Regions from separate parts of the Pseudomonas sp. F3-2 genome, predicted to be linked through region 1. Evidence: riboswitches for the same ligand, from Rfam matches in the RefSeq annotation. Region 1 holds a riboswitch; the other holds the start of a gene.
The links. A riboswitch is a leader RNA that binds a small molecule or an ion and turns the genes downstream of it on or off. The one in region 1 is predicted to bind cobalamin.
Positions count from the first base shown of each region.

Region 2: it holds a riboswitch for cobalamin, as region 1 does, so the genes downstream of both, AAGQ88_RS15240 (ABC transporter substrate-binding protein) here and AAGQ88_RS12530 (CbtB-domain containing protein) in region 1, are expected to answer to the same signal.

Region 1 is NZ_CP152388.1:2,710,534-2,718,238, forward strand. Features, by position in the region: gene AAGQ88_RS12505 (acyltransferase) at 1-790, shown strand, start outside; gene nfuA (Fe-S biogenesis protein NfuA) at 873-1,466, shown strand; gene cobM (precorrin-4 C(11)-methyltransferase) at 1,713-2,459, opposite strand; gene AAGQ88_RS12520 (cobalamin biosynthesis protein) at 2,490-2,909, opposite strand; gene AAGQ88_RS12525 (CbtA family protein) at 2,906-3,625, opposite strand; gene AAGQ88_RS12530 (CbtB-domain containing protein) at 3,637-3,828, opposite strand; cobalamin riboswitch at 3,927-4,144, opposite strand; cobalamin riboswitch at 4,358-4,581, shown strand; gene cobW (cobalamin biosynthesis protein CobW) at 4,711-5,790, shown strand; gene cobN (cobaltochelatase subunit CobN) at 5,793-7,705, shown strand, end outside.
Region 2 is NZ_CP152388.1:3,328,266-3,335,970, reverse strand. Features, by position in the region: gene AAGQ88_RS15250 (ABC transporter ATP-binding protein) at 1-741, opposite strand, end outside; gene AAGQ88_RS15245 (iron chelate uptake ABC transporter family permease subunit) at 738-1,769, opposite strand; gene AAGQ88_RS15240 (ABC transporter substrate-binding protein) at 1,766-2,794, opposite strand; cobalamin riboswitch at 2,928-3,123, opposite strand; gene AAGQ88_RS15235 (aspartate/glutamate racemase family protein) at 3,157-3,879, opposite strand; gene AAGQ88_RS15230 (aldo/keto reductase) at 3,970-4,965, opposite strand; gene AAGQ88_RS15225 (ATP-dependent Clp protease proteolytic subunit) at 5,193-5,750, shown strand; gene AAGQ88_RS15220 (hypothetical protein) at 5,816-5,986, shown strand; gene AAGQ88_RS15215 (KGG domain-containing protein) at 6,115-6,315, opposite strand; gene AAGQ88_RS15210 (endonuclease/exonuclease/phosphatase family protein) at 6,452-7,231, opposite strand; gene AAGQ88_RS15205 (MFS transporter) at 7,341-7,705, opposite strand, start outside.

The DNA of each region.
Region 1 (7,705 bases):
CCGGATCGTCCCCGCGTACTGGCTTTACACGCTGGTCATGGGGTTGTTGGTGGTGGTGGCGCATCCGCTGCTGCCTCATCAGGTCGTCGACTGGCAGAGCTTCATCCTCTCGCTGCTGTTCATTCCTTCGGAAAACCCGGGTGGTTACGGCCTGTATCCCACGTTGAACGTCGGCTGGACGTTGAATTACGAGATGTTGTTCTACGTGCTGTTCTCCATGGTGTTCCTGTTCCAGCAGCGTCTGCGCCCCCTGATCATCGCGGCTGCGCTGTTCGCGGTGACCGACGTGCTGGGTCGCTCAGGGCTGATCAGCCGTTTCTATGCCAACGATATCGTTTATGAATTCCTGTTGGGCATCGGCATCGGGGTAATCTACCGCCGTGGCTGGATCACCGAGCGACTCTGGCTGCCACTGCTGGCGATCGGCGGCGCGCTGCTGACGATCAAACAGCTGCCGCCGGACCTGCGCATCGTTAACTGGGGCCTGCCCAGTGCGGTGATCGTGGTGGCCTGTATTTCGCTGGAGCCGTACTTGCGCGGCAGTCGTCTCTTGAAAATCATGGGCGACTGCTCATATTCGGTGTATCTGCTCCATGTGCTGGTGCTTTATGGCGGTTGGCTGGCCAGCGAGCGCTATGGTTTCGATCCCTACGCGGTGTTCGCCGTCTGTGTGCCGGTGATCGCACTGGGCTCCTGGCTGAGCTACGAGTGGATCGAAAAAGGTTTGTACCGCCGAATGAAAGCCTGGCTGGACGGCAGGAGGGGAGTGAAGGAAGCGGTGCTTTCCTGATCTTTACCTGACCAGAATAGTAGGGCTTTGTCAGGCGCCGTCGATTGGCGTAAACTCCGCCCCACGTCTGCGAGGAATTTTCATGACCGCTATTACGATTACCGATGCCGCCCACGATTACCTGGCCGATCTGCTGCAAAAGCAGAACACGCCGGGCATCGGCATCCGCGTGTTTATCACCCAGCCTGGCACCCAATACGCTGAAACCTGCATTGCCTACTGCAAGCCTGGCGAAGAGAAACCGGAAGACAAGGCCATCGGCCTCAAGAGCTTCACTGCCTGGATCGACTCGTTCAGCGAGGCGTTTCTGGACGACGCCGTGGTCGATTACGCCACCGACCGCATGGGCGGTCAGCTGACCATCAAGGCGCCGAACGCCAAAGTGCCGATGGTCAATGCCGACAGCCCGATCAACGAGCGCATCAACTATTACCTGCAGACCGAAATCAATCCGGGTCTGGCCAGTCATGGCGGGCAGGTGACGCTGATCGATGTCGTTGAAGAAGACGACGCCAATATTGCCGTGCTGCAATTCGGTGGTGGTTGCCAAGGCTGCGGTCAGGCCGACGTCACCCTCAAGGAAGGCATCGAGCGCACCTTGCTGGAGCGGATTCCCGAGCTTGCCGGCGTGCGTGATGTGACTGACCACACCCAGAAAGAAAACGCTTACTACTAAGCGGTTTTTCTCCCTCAAAAAGCCCCGACTGGTTCGGGGCTTTTTGTTGGGTGCAGAATCCCTGTAGGCGCGTGGCTTGTCTCTGGGCCGCATCCAGACGATCTGCCGGGTACCGACAGCAGGCGCTGTGATGAAGCCTGTCAGATCGAGAAAGTCGGTTCGATGCCGCTGCGCAGCAGATTGCCGGCAAGCCAGGCGTCTACGAATTCCTTCCAGCATCAAAAACGGATCAGACCTCAATCCAGGTCACGGCCGGAACACGTGGGCGTGCCCGGCGCGGTACAGCGACGACTCGCTGAACACGTCGTTACCCAGCACGCGGCCCACGAGGATCAGCGCGGTGCGGCGGAAACCCTTGGCTTGCACCTTGTCTTCGATGTCACCCAGCGTCCCGCACACCCAGTCCTGGTCCGGCCAGCTGGCGCGGTGGACCACGGCAATCGGGCAGTCTGCGCCGTAATGCGGTGTCAGCTCGGCAACGATCTTGCCAAGATTGTTGATGCCCAGGTGAATCGCCATCGTCGCCCGGTGCTGCGCCAGTTCGCCGAGTGACTCGCCCTGCGGCATGGCGGTCTTGTCCGCGTAACGCGTCAGGATGACGCTCTGGGAGATGTCCGGCAGGGTCAGTTCAGTACCCAGCAGCGCTGCGCATGCCGCCGTGGCAGTGACGCCGGGAATGATCTCGAACGGGATGCCCAGGGCTTTGAGACAGCGAATTTGCTCGCCGATGGCGCCGTACAGACTGGGGTCGCCGGAGTGCACGCGGGCGACGTCCTGACCGTTTGCATGAGCGGATTTCATCAAGGCGATGATCTGGTCCAGGTGCAATTCGGCACTGTTGGACACTTGCACCGCCTGATGGCCTTCCAGCACAGCCTCTGGCACCAGCGATCCAGCGTAGATGATCACCGGACAGCTGCGGATCAGGCGCTGGCCCTTGACGGTGATCAGGTCAGGGTCGCCAGGTCCGGCGCCGATGAAAAATACGGTCATGGGGTCTCCAGAGATGTGCGCCGGTCAGCGTCAAGCGGTGATGCCGATAGCCAGCGCGAAGGTGGCGCGAGAGCTGTTGCGGCGCTCGATCAAAAGGCTGGCCGAGCCGTTCGACAGTCGGGACGCCATCACCAGTGCCGCGCTTTCCGCCACGCCGTGACAACCCGTATGCGCGAACGCTGTGGGTGAGCGATGGCTCAGCTGCGATTCAACGATTTTCAGTTCATCGGCACTGAAAAACATCAGCGGCAGGCGCATATGTTCGGCCAGTTCCAGCAATCCCGCCTCGTTCGATTTGCTGTCGATGGAGGCGAGGGCGCTGATGTCGCGAACGCTGACGCCGTGTTCCAGCAGGCACACCTCGATCAGACCCTGCAGCACCGATGCCGGACAGCCGCGCTGGCAGCCCAGACCGATCACAAGGATCGGCCGGTTGCCGGCGTCACTCATACCGCGTGATTCAGACCGGACTGCGTCGACGCTGCTTCGTGTCGACGGAACAGCCAGGCGCTGATCACGCCCATGCCGACCCAGAACAACGCATTGGTGACTAACGAGGCCACTTTGAACTGGGCTTCGAGGGCTTCGGGCGCCAGTGCAGCATGCACTTCAGGCTGCGGCGCGCCGACGACATGGGGCACCACCAGAATGGCGACGCCCAGGGCTTTCAACAGCCAGCTGCGGGCGAACACGATGAGCGCCAATCCGGCAGCGGTCGAAGCGGCGGTGCCGACCCACCAGATCTGCCGCTGCGTGAGATCGGCGGCCGCGGTGCCCGGCAATTCCGGTGGCAGGCCGAGGGTCGGCGCGAGGACGAACACGGCGAAACCCGCCAAACCCCACAGCACGCCTTGGCGAGCGCTGTTCGGGCTGCGCAAGGTGTAAAGCGCGGCCAGCATCAGCGAAAAGCCCACGGCGACCACCAGATTGCCGCCGCTGGTGGACAGCACGCGCTGCCAGCCATCTTCAGGTTCCCAGGCCTCTTCGTCGTGAACATGCCCGGCCATGGCGCCGTCGGCATGCTCGTGCATCTCGGCGGCCGGGGCTTTCTCGTAGGTTTCAGCCTGCAGAATCAGCGGCGCAACCCAGAAACTCTGCAGCAAGGTCAGCAGCAGGGCCGCGAGCAGGCCCGTGAAACCAGCCGTGTGAGCGATACGCTTGAACATGGCGGCAGGTCTCAGTGGCAAGGAAATGCGGAACTGTGGCGGGTGTCGTGCGCAGCATTGTGCACGGCGTCGATGTGCGAGAACCCTGCGAAGTACACCAGAAAGGCGCCCAGAATCATGGCGCTGACGGCGGCGGTCAGGCGTTGGGTCTGAGTCTGGGTGCTGACGTTGCTGGATGTCTGGCTGGTAGTGCTGATCGACATGGCGCTTCCCTCTGAAGTGGTCAGCGACGGGATAGCGCAAGGGCGCACCACTGACGGACGTCAGCCGTGAACGCAACTGCACCCGCCCACCGCGGGTTTGTCATATGTCATTGACGGGCCGGTCTCCGGGCTTGCGAGGGGCGGGCCTTTCGACCTGCCTGCAAGAATCGCCTTCCCATATCGCTGACGACACAGTGGATCTGACTCTTCACTCGCTTACCGTTGCGGGGGCAGCGCCGGACTTGCACAGCATCGATCTGTGCGCACCGGTTTCCCGTTTCACCCTGTGAAGGGCACCCGTAACAAGGTGTGTAGGAGACCACGGAGGCGAAGCCCCGTCAATTGCAGCGTTCGCCACCGTCGTTAACGCCGGTCCAACGGGAAGAGTGGACCGAATTCGGGATTGGACCAAAGCTATCCCGGCTGAAGCCGGTCCTACGCTGTGGACCGAATACAGGACCGGCTTCAGCCGGGAAGGTCTCTCCGGACAAGGCGCACGTTTGTTCGTTGACCTTGCCCCGGTCACTGCGTAGCCTTGCGCACTCGAGGTTCACCGTTTCGCCGCCTTGGCGGTTCGGTGCTAAGAAGGGAATGCGGTCAATGCCGCAGCTGCCCCCGCAACTGTAAACGGTCATGTTCATTGCACAGCCACTGCGCGAGCGGGAAGGCGCGATGAATGCCGGTCGCCTGACGATAGCGCCAGTCGATCCGCCGCCGTAAGCCAGGAGACCTGCCTCGATTCGGGCCTGCTTTGATCAGCGCCCAGGAATTCTCACTACAACCGGGCGGGGTGATCCGGTGGCGAAACGAGTCGCGGGCCGGCCCCTGTCCGGAACGCGCAGCGCTCGTCCTGTCTGCCCGCCGCAAGCCCAAGGGCATCCCATGAAAACACTGGCCAAACTTCCCGTCACCATCGTCACCGGCTTTCTCGGCTCGGGCAAAACCACACTGCTGCGTCACATGCTGGATAACGCCGAGGGGCGCCGCATTGCCGTGATCGTCAACGAATTCGGCGAGCTGGGAATCGACGGCGAGATCCTCAAGCAATGCACCATCGGCTGCACCGAAGAAGAAGCCAACGGCCGCGTCTACGAATTGGCCAACGGTTGCCTGTGCTGCACGGTGCAGGAGGAATTCTTCCCGGTGATGCAGGAATTGGTCGCGCGACGCGGCGATCTGGACCACATCCTCATCGAGACATCCGGTCTGGCGCTGCCCAAGCCGCTCGTTCAGGCCTTTCAGTGGCCGGAAATCCGCAACGCCTGCACCGTCGACGCCGTGATCACCGTGGTCGACAGCCCGGCGGTCGCCGCGGGCACGTTCGCCGCGTTCCCGGATCAGGTTGATGCTCAGCGCAAACTCGACCCTAATCTGGATCATGAATCTCCGCTGCACGAGTTGTTTGCCGATCAGCTGGCGAGTGCCGATCTGGTCATTCTCAACAAGACCGACATGATCGCCGCCGAAGCGCTGGCCGCCGTGCGCGCGGAAGTCGCTGAAGAATTGCCGCCGGCCGTGAAGGTCATTGAAGCGAGCAAGGGCCAGTTGCCGATCAGCGTGTTGCTGGGACTGGGCGCCGAGTCAGAATTGCACATCGACGGCCGCAAGACCCACCACGATCACCATGAAGGCGACGACCACGACGATCATGATCACGATGCCTTCGACTCGATCTCGATTTCGCTGCCTCAGGCGGACGAAGCGTTGTTGCTCGACGCCCTGACTCAGGCAGTGGTGCAGCACGGCATTCTGCGGGTCAAGGGCTTCGCGGCTATTCCCGGCAAACCGATGCGCCTGTTGGTGCAAGGCGTCGGTACGCGTTTCGACAAGCATTTCGACCGAGCCTGGAAAGCCGATGAGCAGCGGCTGACGCACCTGGTGCTGATCGGCCAGGACCTGGACGCCCACGTGCTCGAAGCGCAACTGCGCGCGGCCGTCACGACGTCCGGGATCAAAGGCTAAGCATGCACCTGCTGCGCACTCAGCCCGGCGGCTTTGTCCCCGACGACAGCATCGCTGACCTGGGGCAGACCCCCGCCGAACTGGTGATTCTCTGCAGCGGCGATTCACACCTGGCGTTGCTGGCGCAAACCGCGCAGCAACTGCCTGACGATTACCCGAGCCTGCGCCTGGCCAATCCGATGCAGGTGCAGAATCACGCCTCGGTCGACCTTTATGTCGATCAGGTGCTGCGCCATGCCAAGGTCATCCTGATTTCCCTGCACGGCGGCATCGGCTACTGGCGCTACGGCGTGGAGCGGCTGGTCGAACTGGCGCAGCGCGGGGTCAGGCTGATCCTGGTGCCGGGCGATGACCGACCCGACCCGGAGCTCAGCGACCTGAGCACCGAGCCTGCGCAGGACTGTGATCGGCTCTGGCATTACCTGCGTCAGGGCGGCAAGCACAACGCTTTGCAGTTGTTCAATTACCTCGCCAGCCGATGGCTGGATCGGCCTTACGGCTGGAGTGAGCCCCAGGCGTTGCCGCGCACGGCGGTTTATCACCCGCGCCATGGCCACGGAACAATCGCCGACTGGCGGGCTGACTGGCGCGACGATCAGCCGGTGGCGGCGGTCTTGTTCTACCGCTCGCACCTGCAGGCGGCCAACACCGGGTTCATCGATATGTTTTGCCAGCGTCTGCAGGCCCAGGGGCTCAACCCGCTGCCGATCGCCGTCGCCAGCCTCAAGGAGCCTGCTTGCCTTGAGGCGGTCCAGGACTGGCTGGATGAAGCGGACTGTGAAGTCATCCTCAACACCACCGGATTCGCGCAATCCAGTCCGGAAGCACCGCACCTGCGGCCTTTCAGGCGCAATATCCCGGTGATCCAGGCGATCTGCGCGCAAGACAACCAGCCTGCCTGGGAGGCCAGCGAGCAAGGTCTGGGGGCGCGGGATCTGGCGATGCATATCGCGTTGCCGGAGCTGGACGGGCGCATCATCAGCCGGCCCATCAGCTTCAAGGACCTGGCCTGGCACAGCGAGCGCAGCCAGTCAGACGTGGTCTGCTACCGGGCCCATCCCGAGCGGATGGATTTCGTCGCTGAGCTGGCGCGGCGCTGGGTGCTGTTGGCGCGTACTGCCAACGGCGACAAACGTGTGGCGCTGATTCTGGCCAATTACCCGACGCGCGATGGGCGCATCGGCAACGGTGTGGGCCTCGACACGCCCGCTGCCGCGTTGAACATCCTCAATGCCATGCAGGCCGAGGGATATCCGGTCCAGGATCTGCCGCAGAGCGGCACCGCGCTGATCCACGCCTTGCTCGGCGGCGTGACCAATGACCCCGACAGCCTGGATCAGCGGCCTTGCCACCAAAGCATGGCGATGGAGGCGTATCTGGCGGCATTCCAGTCGCTACCTGAAGCCAACCGCGCGGCGGTAATCGAGCGCTGGGGCACGCCGGATAACGATCCGATGTGCCGGGACGGGCGAATGATGGTTGCCGGCCTGCGGTTTGGCATGACCTTCGTCGGCATTCAGCCGGCACGCGGTTACAACGTCGATCACAGCGCGGTGTATCACGACCCTGATCTGGTTCCGCCGCATGGCTATCTGGCGTTCTACTTCTGGCTGCGCCGCAGTTACGGCGCCCATGCGGTCATCCACGTCGGCAAGCATGGCAATCTTGAATGGCTGCCGGGCAAGGGCGTCGGCCTGTCGGCACACTGCTGGCCGGACGCAACCCTTGGCGCGATGCCGAACATTTACCCCTTCATCGTCAATGATCCAGGTGAGGGCGCACAGGCCAAACGGCGGACTCAGGCCGTCATCATCGACCACCTCATGCCACCGCTGACCCGAGCCGAAACTTACGGACCGTTGCGTCATCTTGAACTGCTGGCCGACGAATATTACGAAGCCCAGTTGCTCGATCC
Region 2 (7,705 bases), 620 kb from region 1:
GAGCCAGTGACCGACGACGCCGAACGTCTCGCGCAGGCGTTCAGGTGTCAGTACTTCAAATGGGGCACCCACCGCGATGAGCCGGCCTTTGTCCATCACGGCCAGACGATCACAGGCCAGCGCCTGATTCAGATCGTGCAGCGCGATCACGGTGGTGACGGGCAAGGTGTGAACCAGCCTGAGAATCGACAGCTGCTGCTGGATGTCCAGATGGTTGGTGGGCTCGTCGAGCAGTAGAACCCTGGGGCATTGAGCCAACGCGCGGGCAATATGCACCCGTTGCTGCTCGCCTCCAGACAGCGTTTGCCAGGCTCGCTGCGTCAGATGATCGAGGCTGACGCTGGCAATGGCCTGCGCAACGATCTGGCCATCGACTTCCCGCCAAGGGCTCAATGCGGACAGCCAGGGCGTACGACCCAGTTCCACGGCTTGCAGTACATTGATCGAATCGCTGGTCTGCGCGTGCTGCTCGACCACCGCCAGCCGTTGCGCGATGTCGCGTCGCGTCAGGCTCGTCAGCCGCTCGCCGTTCAGCCAGACACTCCCCGCCGTAGGCGTCTGAAGGCCTGCCAGCAGCCTGATCAGGGTTGACTTACCCGAACCGTTTGGCCCGACGATGCCGAGGTTTTCTCCTTTTCTGATGCACAGGCTGACGTGGCTCAGCAGCGGCGCGCCATTGATCGTATAACTGAGGTCGTGCGCGGCAAGCGCGCTTTCGGCAAGTGGCAGCGGCGCGTTCATCGTGAGCGGTTTCCGCGGAGCAGGATCAGGGCAAACACCGGCGCACCCACCAACGCGGTGATCACGCCGATGGGCAAGACCTGGCCCTTGATCAGGGTGCGTGAGAGCACGTCGGCGGCAATCAGAAACAGCGCACCGCTCAATGCACTCAAGGGCACCAGTCGAGCGTGACGGACACCCGTCATCATGCGCACTGCGTGGGGAATCACCAGGCCGACGAAACCGATGGAGCCGACAATGGACACCATCACGGCGGTCATCAAAGCCGCCGTCGCGATGAGGATCGCCTGTACCCGATGCACGGGAATGCCCAGCGACGCTGCGGAATCCGCGCCGAAGGTGAAGGCGTCCAGCGAGCGTCGGTGCCAGAGACAGACCAGCAGACCCGCCAGCACCACCGTCACAGCCAGCGTCACCGATGCCCAGCGCACGCCGCTCAGATTGCCGAGCAACCAGAACATGATGCCGCGCGCCTGCTCGGCGCTGGCCGATTTGGTGATCAGGAAGGAGGTCAGGGCGTTGAACAATTGTGAGCCGGCGATGCCTGCGAGAATGATCTGGCCTGTGGCTGTCTGGCCTCGGGACGAGCGCGCCAGCAGCGCGACCAATGCGAAAGCCGCTACCGCGCCGACGAAAGCGCCGGCCGACAATGAGATCGCCCCGGCGCCCAGGCCGATGATCGCGACGAGTACTGCGCCGGTCGAAGCGCCCGCAGAGATGCCCAGCAGGTAGGGATCGGCAAGCGGGTTGCGCAGCAGCGATTGCAGCACGACGCCCGAGACCGCGATACCGGCGCCGCAGGCAGCGGCGACAATGGCGCGGGTCAGGCGGTAATTCCAGATGATGCCTTCATCGATGGCGTCCACCGCATAGCCGGCGGCCCACAGCTTGTTCGCCAGCACCTGGCCGATCACCGGCAGACCGATCGACGTCTCGCCGATCGCCACCCCGGCCATCACCGCCATCAGCAACGCCGCGCTGACCCACGCGCCATGGGCGATGAATCGTCCTGCACTGGAAGGCTTCATTGAACGTCGGTTACCCGGTGCACGGCGTCGCCGAGTTGCTCGATGCCGTCGAACAACCGCACGCTGGATTCCATGGCGCTGGCGTCCATGATGACGATCCGGTTCTGTTTGACCGCCGCCATGTTGCGGGTGACCGGGTCGGATTTCAGAAATGCCAGTTTCTTTTCGTGATCGTCGGCGGGAAAGCGGCGGCGATCCATGCGGGCGATGACCAGAATGTCGGGATTGGCCCGGGCGATGGTTTCCCAGCCCACTGTCGGCCATTCCTCGTCGGAGTCGATGACGTTGCGCATGCCCAGGGTGTCGAGCATGAACGCCGGAATGCCCTTGCGCCCGGCCACATACGGATCGACGTTGATGTCGGGGCTGGAGAACCAGAACACCGCCGACACCTGCTTGCCGTCAGCCTTTCTGGCATGTTCGACGGCCTTCGCCAGCCGCGTCTGATAGCCGGCCACCAACTGCTCGCCACGGGCCTGCACGTCGAAAATCTCGGCCAGCTGGCGAATGCTCTTGTACAGCGTGTCTATCCGGAACGCCTCGAGTCGCGTGCCGTCGGCGCCGACGCGATTGTTCTTGCCCTCGCAGTCGGACGGCAAGATGTAGGTCGGGATCTGCAGGTCATGGAATTGCTCCCGGGTGCCGACGGCGCCCTGTGGCCCGACCATCCACACGAACTGCACCGGCACGAAATCCGGGCGTCTGGCGATCACCGATTCGAAGCCCGGCGCGTTATCGGCCAGACGCTCGATGCCGTCATTGACTGCCTTGTACTGCGGCAGTACCGCGTTGAACCACAACGAGGTCGCCGCGACATGCTCGCCCACGCCCAGGGCGTAGAGCATTTCGGTGGCGGCCTGGCCGATGGTCACGGCCTTGAGCGGCGCGTGAGTGAACGTCAGCGGCACGCCGCAGTTGTCGAGGGTCAGCGGATAACGAGTGGACGTTGCCGGCGCGGGAGTCGCCAGCGCGGCAGTGGACAGTGTCACGGCGGTAAGCAGAAGGGCGAAACGGCGCAGCGGCATGTAGGGCGACTCCAGTGGACCTGTCTGTGGCAGGCGGACACTGGAAAGCACATCCCGTCGCTGCGTGTTCACGCGGCGAAGCATTCAGGCGCAAAACGCGCATGCGGGAGTCCTTCCCGGACGCCCCGCCGGCGAATGAGTGAAGCCTGCCGGCAGGTCTCCTGACTGGCGCGTCGTCGTCCTGTTCCGGCCTTCCCGGGATAACCCAGTGGCAAACATGGAGCAGGGCTCAGCGCCTACAGTTGCGGGGACAGTTCCGTTTGAGCCCGAATGAGGGCTCGCGGATTCCCTATTAATTCCGAGTGGAAACCGGCGGCGGCGATACTAAACGATTCGGCGAGAGCAGGCGAATCATCGTGCGCTCATTTCGCGAAGGGCCAGCCGACGATCTTCTTCGGCCGTGGCGTGGCGTACGTCCTGACCTTGGAGGTGCTCAAGCCCAGGCGCACCAGCGATTCGGCCAGCGCCACCGCCGCAGTCACGCCATCGACCACGGGCACGCCGGTGCGGTCGCGAATCTTCTGGTCCAGACCGGCCATGCCGCCGCAGCCCAGACAGATCACCTCGGCCTTGTCCTGCGCCACCGCGACAGCGGCTTGCTCGACGATCGCCTCAATGGCGCGTTCTGGCTGTTCTTCCAGTTCCAGCACACTCATGCCGCTGGCTCGCACTGACGCGCAGCGCTCGAAGACGCCGGCCAGTTTCAGGCGATCCTCGATCAACGGCACAGTGCGATCCAGCGTGGTGACCACCGAATAACAATGGCCCAGCAGCATCGCGAGGCTGGCGGCCGCTTCCGTGATGTCCACCACCGGCACGTCAAGCAACTCCTGCAGCCCCTCGCGGCCATGCTCGCCATAACCGGCCTGAATTACCGCGTCATAAGGCTGGTCGTAGGACAGCACGCGGTCCATCACGGCGATGGCGGCCAGGTAGCTCTCGAAGTTGCCTTCCACCGATTCGGCGCCGAAGCGCGGGGTCAGACCGACGATTTCAGTGCCCGGTGACGCGACACTGCGGGCTTGCCCGGCGATGGTGTCGGTCATGGACTCGGTGGTGTTGACGTTGACGATCAGAATGCGCATCAGTGAGGCCTCGTGCGGGGGATCTAGGTCGGCCGTCCGGCGGCGACCGATTCACTGGCGAATAATGCATGGCGCCGAAGCGGTCCGTCTTCAGTCTTTTGCCGGCACCGGCGCCTGAGGCGAAATGAAGCCCTGATCGCGCATCGCCTGCCAGAACCCTACTGGCACCTGGGCGTGCAGGGCGGCGACGTCTTCAGCGATCCGGGAAGGGCGGCTGGCCCCCGGAATGACGGCGGCCACCAGCGGGTTGGCGAGGACGAACTGCAATGCTGCCGACTTGATGTCGACCTGATACTGACGGGCGATCTCCTGAATGTGCGCAACCTTGTCGAGCATCGCCTGTGGCGCTTCCTGGTATTCGAAATGCTTGCCGCCCACCAGCACGCCCGAACTGTAAGGGCCGCCGACGACGAACTCGGCGTTGTGCTCCCGCGCCTTGGCGAACAGCCGTTGCAGGGGCTGATCGTGGTCCAGCAGCGAATATCGGCCGGCCAGAAGGAACCCGTCGGGCTGTGCTTCGCTCAGGTCCAGCGTCAGTTCACACGGCTCGACACGGTTGACACCCAGCCCCCACGCCTTGATCACGCCTTCTTCACGCAGGCGGGTGAGGGTGCGGAAGGCCCCTTTGCGAGCGACATTGAAATGCTCGATCCATTCATCACCATGGGCGTCCTGCGCGACGTCGTGGACGAACACGATGTCCAGGCGATCAGTGTTCAGCCGTTTCAGACTGGCCTCGATCGAGCGTAGCGTCGCATCCGCCGAATAGTCAGTGATGATCTTGTTTTTCAGGCCTTCGCTGAACGGGCCGCTCCGGGCTGCGGTGTCGAGTTCGTCAGAAACCAGTCGGCCGACCTTGGTGCTGAGGGTGTATTGGTCTCGCGCATGGTCGGCGAGCGCCTTGCCCAGGCGCTGCTCGGACAGGCCGGCGCCATAGACCGGTGCGGTGTCGAAATAGCGGATGCCTTGATCCCACGCCGATTGCACGGTGGCGGCGGCTTCCTCTTCGCTGATGGTGCGAAACATGTTGCCCAGTGGCGCGGCGCCGAAGCCCAGATGGCCGATAATCTTGTCGTGCAGACTCATGAAAATGTCCTGTTCTGTGCGTCATGGAAAAGCGCGCGTGCAGTGTCATCGACGGTGCGCGGTGTGTTGTACTGATCGTTGATTGAAGCAGGAGTTCGGTGCGAGCGGGCCGGATCGTTGCGCTCCCGGACTGACTGCGCGGCGTGAGGGCAGCATGCAACTTTCAGCGGCAGCGCAGCTTCCAACCTATCAGGCCGCGGTGATTTCCCGGAAGCGGAGGGCAGTAGATGAGTGAGCACATCATCCATTTCCATTGTGGGGTCGATCAGACCAGCACCGAGCACTTTCGTGATCGTTGCCTGGAGGCCATCGGCAAAGGCGCCACTGGCCTGTTGCTGAACCTGTCCACCGCAGGCGGCAGCACGGCGCTGGGGTTCACGATCTACAACTTCCTCAAATCCCTCAACGTCCCGATTCGAGCGCTCAACAGCGGCAACATCGAATCCATGGGCATCGTCATTTATCTCGCCGCCGAGGAGCGAATCGCCTGTCCGCATTCGCGTTTCTTGATTCACCCGATGAACTGGTACTTCAACCAAAGCTCAGTGGATCATTCTCGGCTGCGCGAATACCTGCGCAGCCTGGACAACGACCTGCAGCGCTACGTGAATATTTACCTGAGTGAAACCGACGGTGCCGCGCACCCGCTGGACATTGGCCGGTGCCTGTCGGCCGAAGAAAAAGTCATACGCGCCGAAGACTCGCTTTCCTGCGGGATCGCCCATCGGGTCGAGCAGCTGCAGTTCGCGGAGGATGCAACGCACTGGACTGTCAGCTCGAGCTAATCTCAACCTTGAACCAACGCTTCGCCAAAGCAGGCGAGCGACCTGCCTGATATGAGGACCCTGCCATGCACATCACAGCAAATACCCCTTCAGACCGGCTCGGCGCCGCGGTGCCAGGCGCTTTCGAGCCTGATGAGGAAGTGGAAGTCGACGTCGACAATGATCCGGGCAACGAAGATCCGGGCTCGCAGTTTGATCGCGATGCCACGGTGCCGTTGATCGAGGGGGATGAATAAGACGCTGCTGCTGGGGTGACTTCCTGGGATGGACCGGCGCTGCCGGTTCTACACCTGAACAAAGACGTCACGCCAAAATAAAAGAGCGAGAGCTTTCGCCCTCGCTCGATTCTCCTGGCAATCGCTGATCAGGATTTACGGCCTGCGCCGCCTTGTGGCATGGAACCACCTTTCTTGCTCGCGTCATCGCGGGTTGCATCAGATGCTTTCTGCCGGTCATTGGCGACGTTGCTGCCGCCCGAAGCCTGGCCGCCTTTTTTGCCTGCATCAGAGGCTTTCTGGCGATCGTTTGCAAAATTGCCAGGGTTCGACTTTCCGGTATTAGCCATGATTGCGTACCTCTTGTTGTTAGTAAGGCGAGTCATGTGGCTCGCATTATTTGGGATGAGGCGGGCGAACGTTGGTTTAAAGAATTAACCGCTTACCGGACAAACGGCAGCCGCCGCTCGCGGGGCGATCCCGCAATCACATGTGCACTTCCACGGCAAGCGGCAGGTGGTCGGACAGATGCGTCCAAGGCCGGGTGCCCAGAATTCTGGGGTCGTGGCTGGTGGCGTTGCGCAGGTAGATGCGGTCCAGACGCAACAGCGGAAACCGGGCGGGGTAGGTCTTGGCCAGTCGACCCAGGTTGCGTTCGAACGCCTCGTGCAGGTATTCGCATCGGCCCAGACGCTTGTTGCCGCGCAATTGCCAGTCATTGAAATCACCGGCGATGACCACGGGCGCGTGATCGGGCAGCGAATCCAGCAGCGCGCAGAGCAGATCCAGCTGCAACTGCCGATGACTCTCGAGCAGGCTCAGATGCACGCAGATCGCATGCACTTCAGCATGCCCGGGCACCTGCAGGACGCAATGCAGCAGACCACGCCGCTCAGGGCCGGTGATCGATACATCGAGGTTGCGATAGTGCAGGATCGGGTACTTGGACAGAATCGCATTGCCGTGGTGACCGTCGGGATAGACCGCGTTGCGGCCGTACGCGAAGTCGCTCCACATGCTGTCGGCGAGAAACTCATATTGAGAGGTCACCGGCCAGTCCTGGTAACGGGCCGCATGACGGTCATGGCCGCCGAGGACTTCTTGCAGAAACACCAGATCGGCGCCGGTACTGCGCACTGCTTCGCGCAATTCCGGAAGGATGAAGCGCCGATTCAGCGCCGTGAAGCCTTTGTGTGTGTTGACGGTGAGAACGCGCAGCTTATGAACGTCGGGCGCGTCGGCCAGGTCCGAGGACGATGCACTCATGCCTGCAGGGTCGGGAGTCACACGCACGCTCCTGTTGCGAGGGATGTTTACGTCGGACCGGGGCGCGTGTCGCCAGTTCAGCTTTTTCTGCCGGTCGCTGCCGCTTCGATCAGACCCGGGTGTCCACCGCAGGACGGCGCGACAGCAGCACAGTCAACGCCAGGGCTAATATCGACAGCAGCGCGGCAAAGAAGAAAATCCAGCCGTAGCCCATGCCCAGCGCAATGGCGCCCATCAGTGGGCCGGCGATGGCGAGCGCCAGGTCGAAGAACACCGCGTAAGCGCCCAGCCCCGCGCCCCGGCTGCTGTTGGGCACTTGCTTGATCGCTTCCACGCCGATGGCTGGATACACCAGCGAAAGCCCGAAACCGGTCAATCCGGCGCCGATCAGCGCCACGGTGGTACTGGGAGCCAGCCACAACAGCACCAGTCCAACCGTTTCGACCGACATGCAGGTGATGGCCGAGCGGAAGC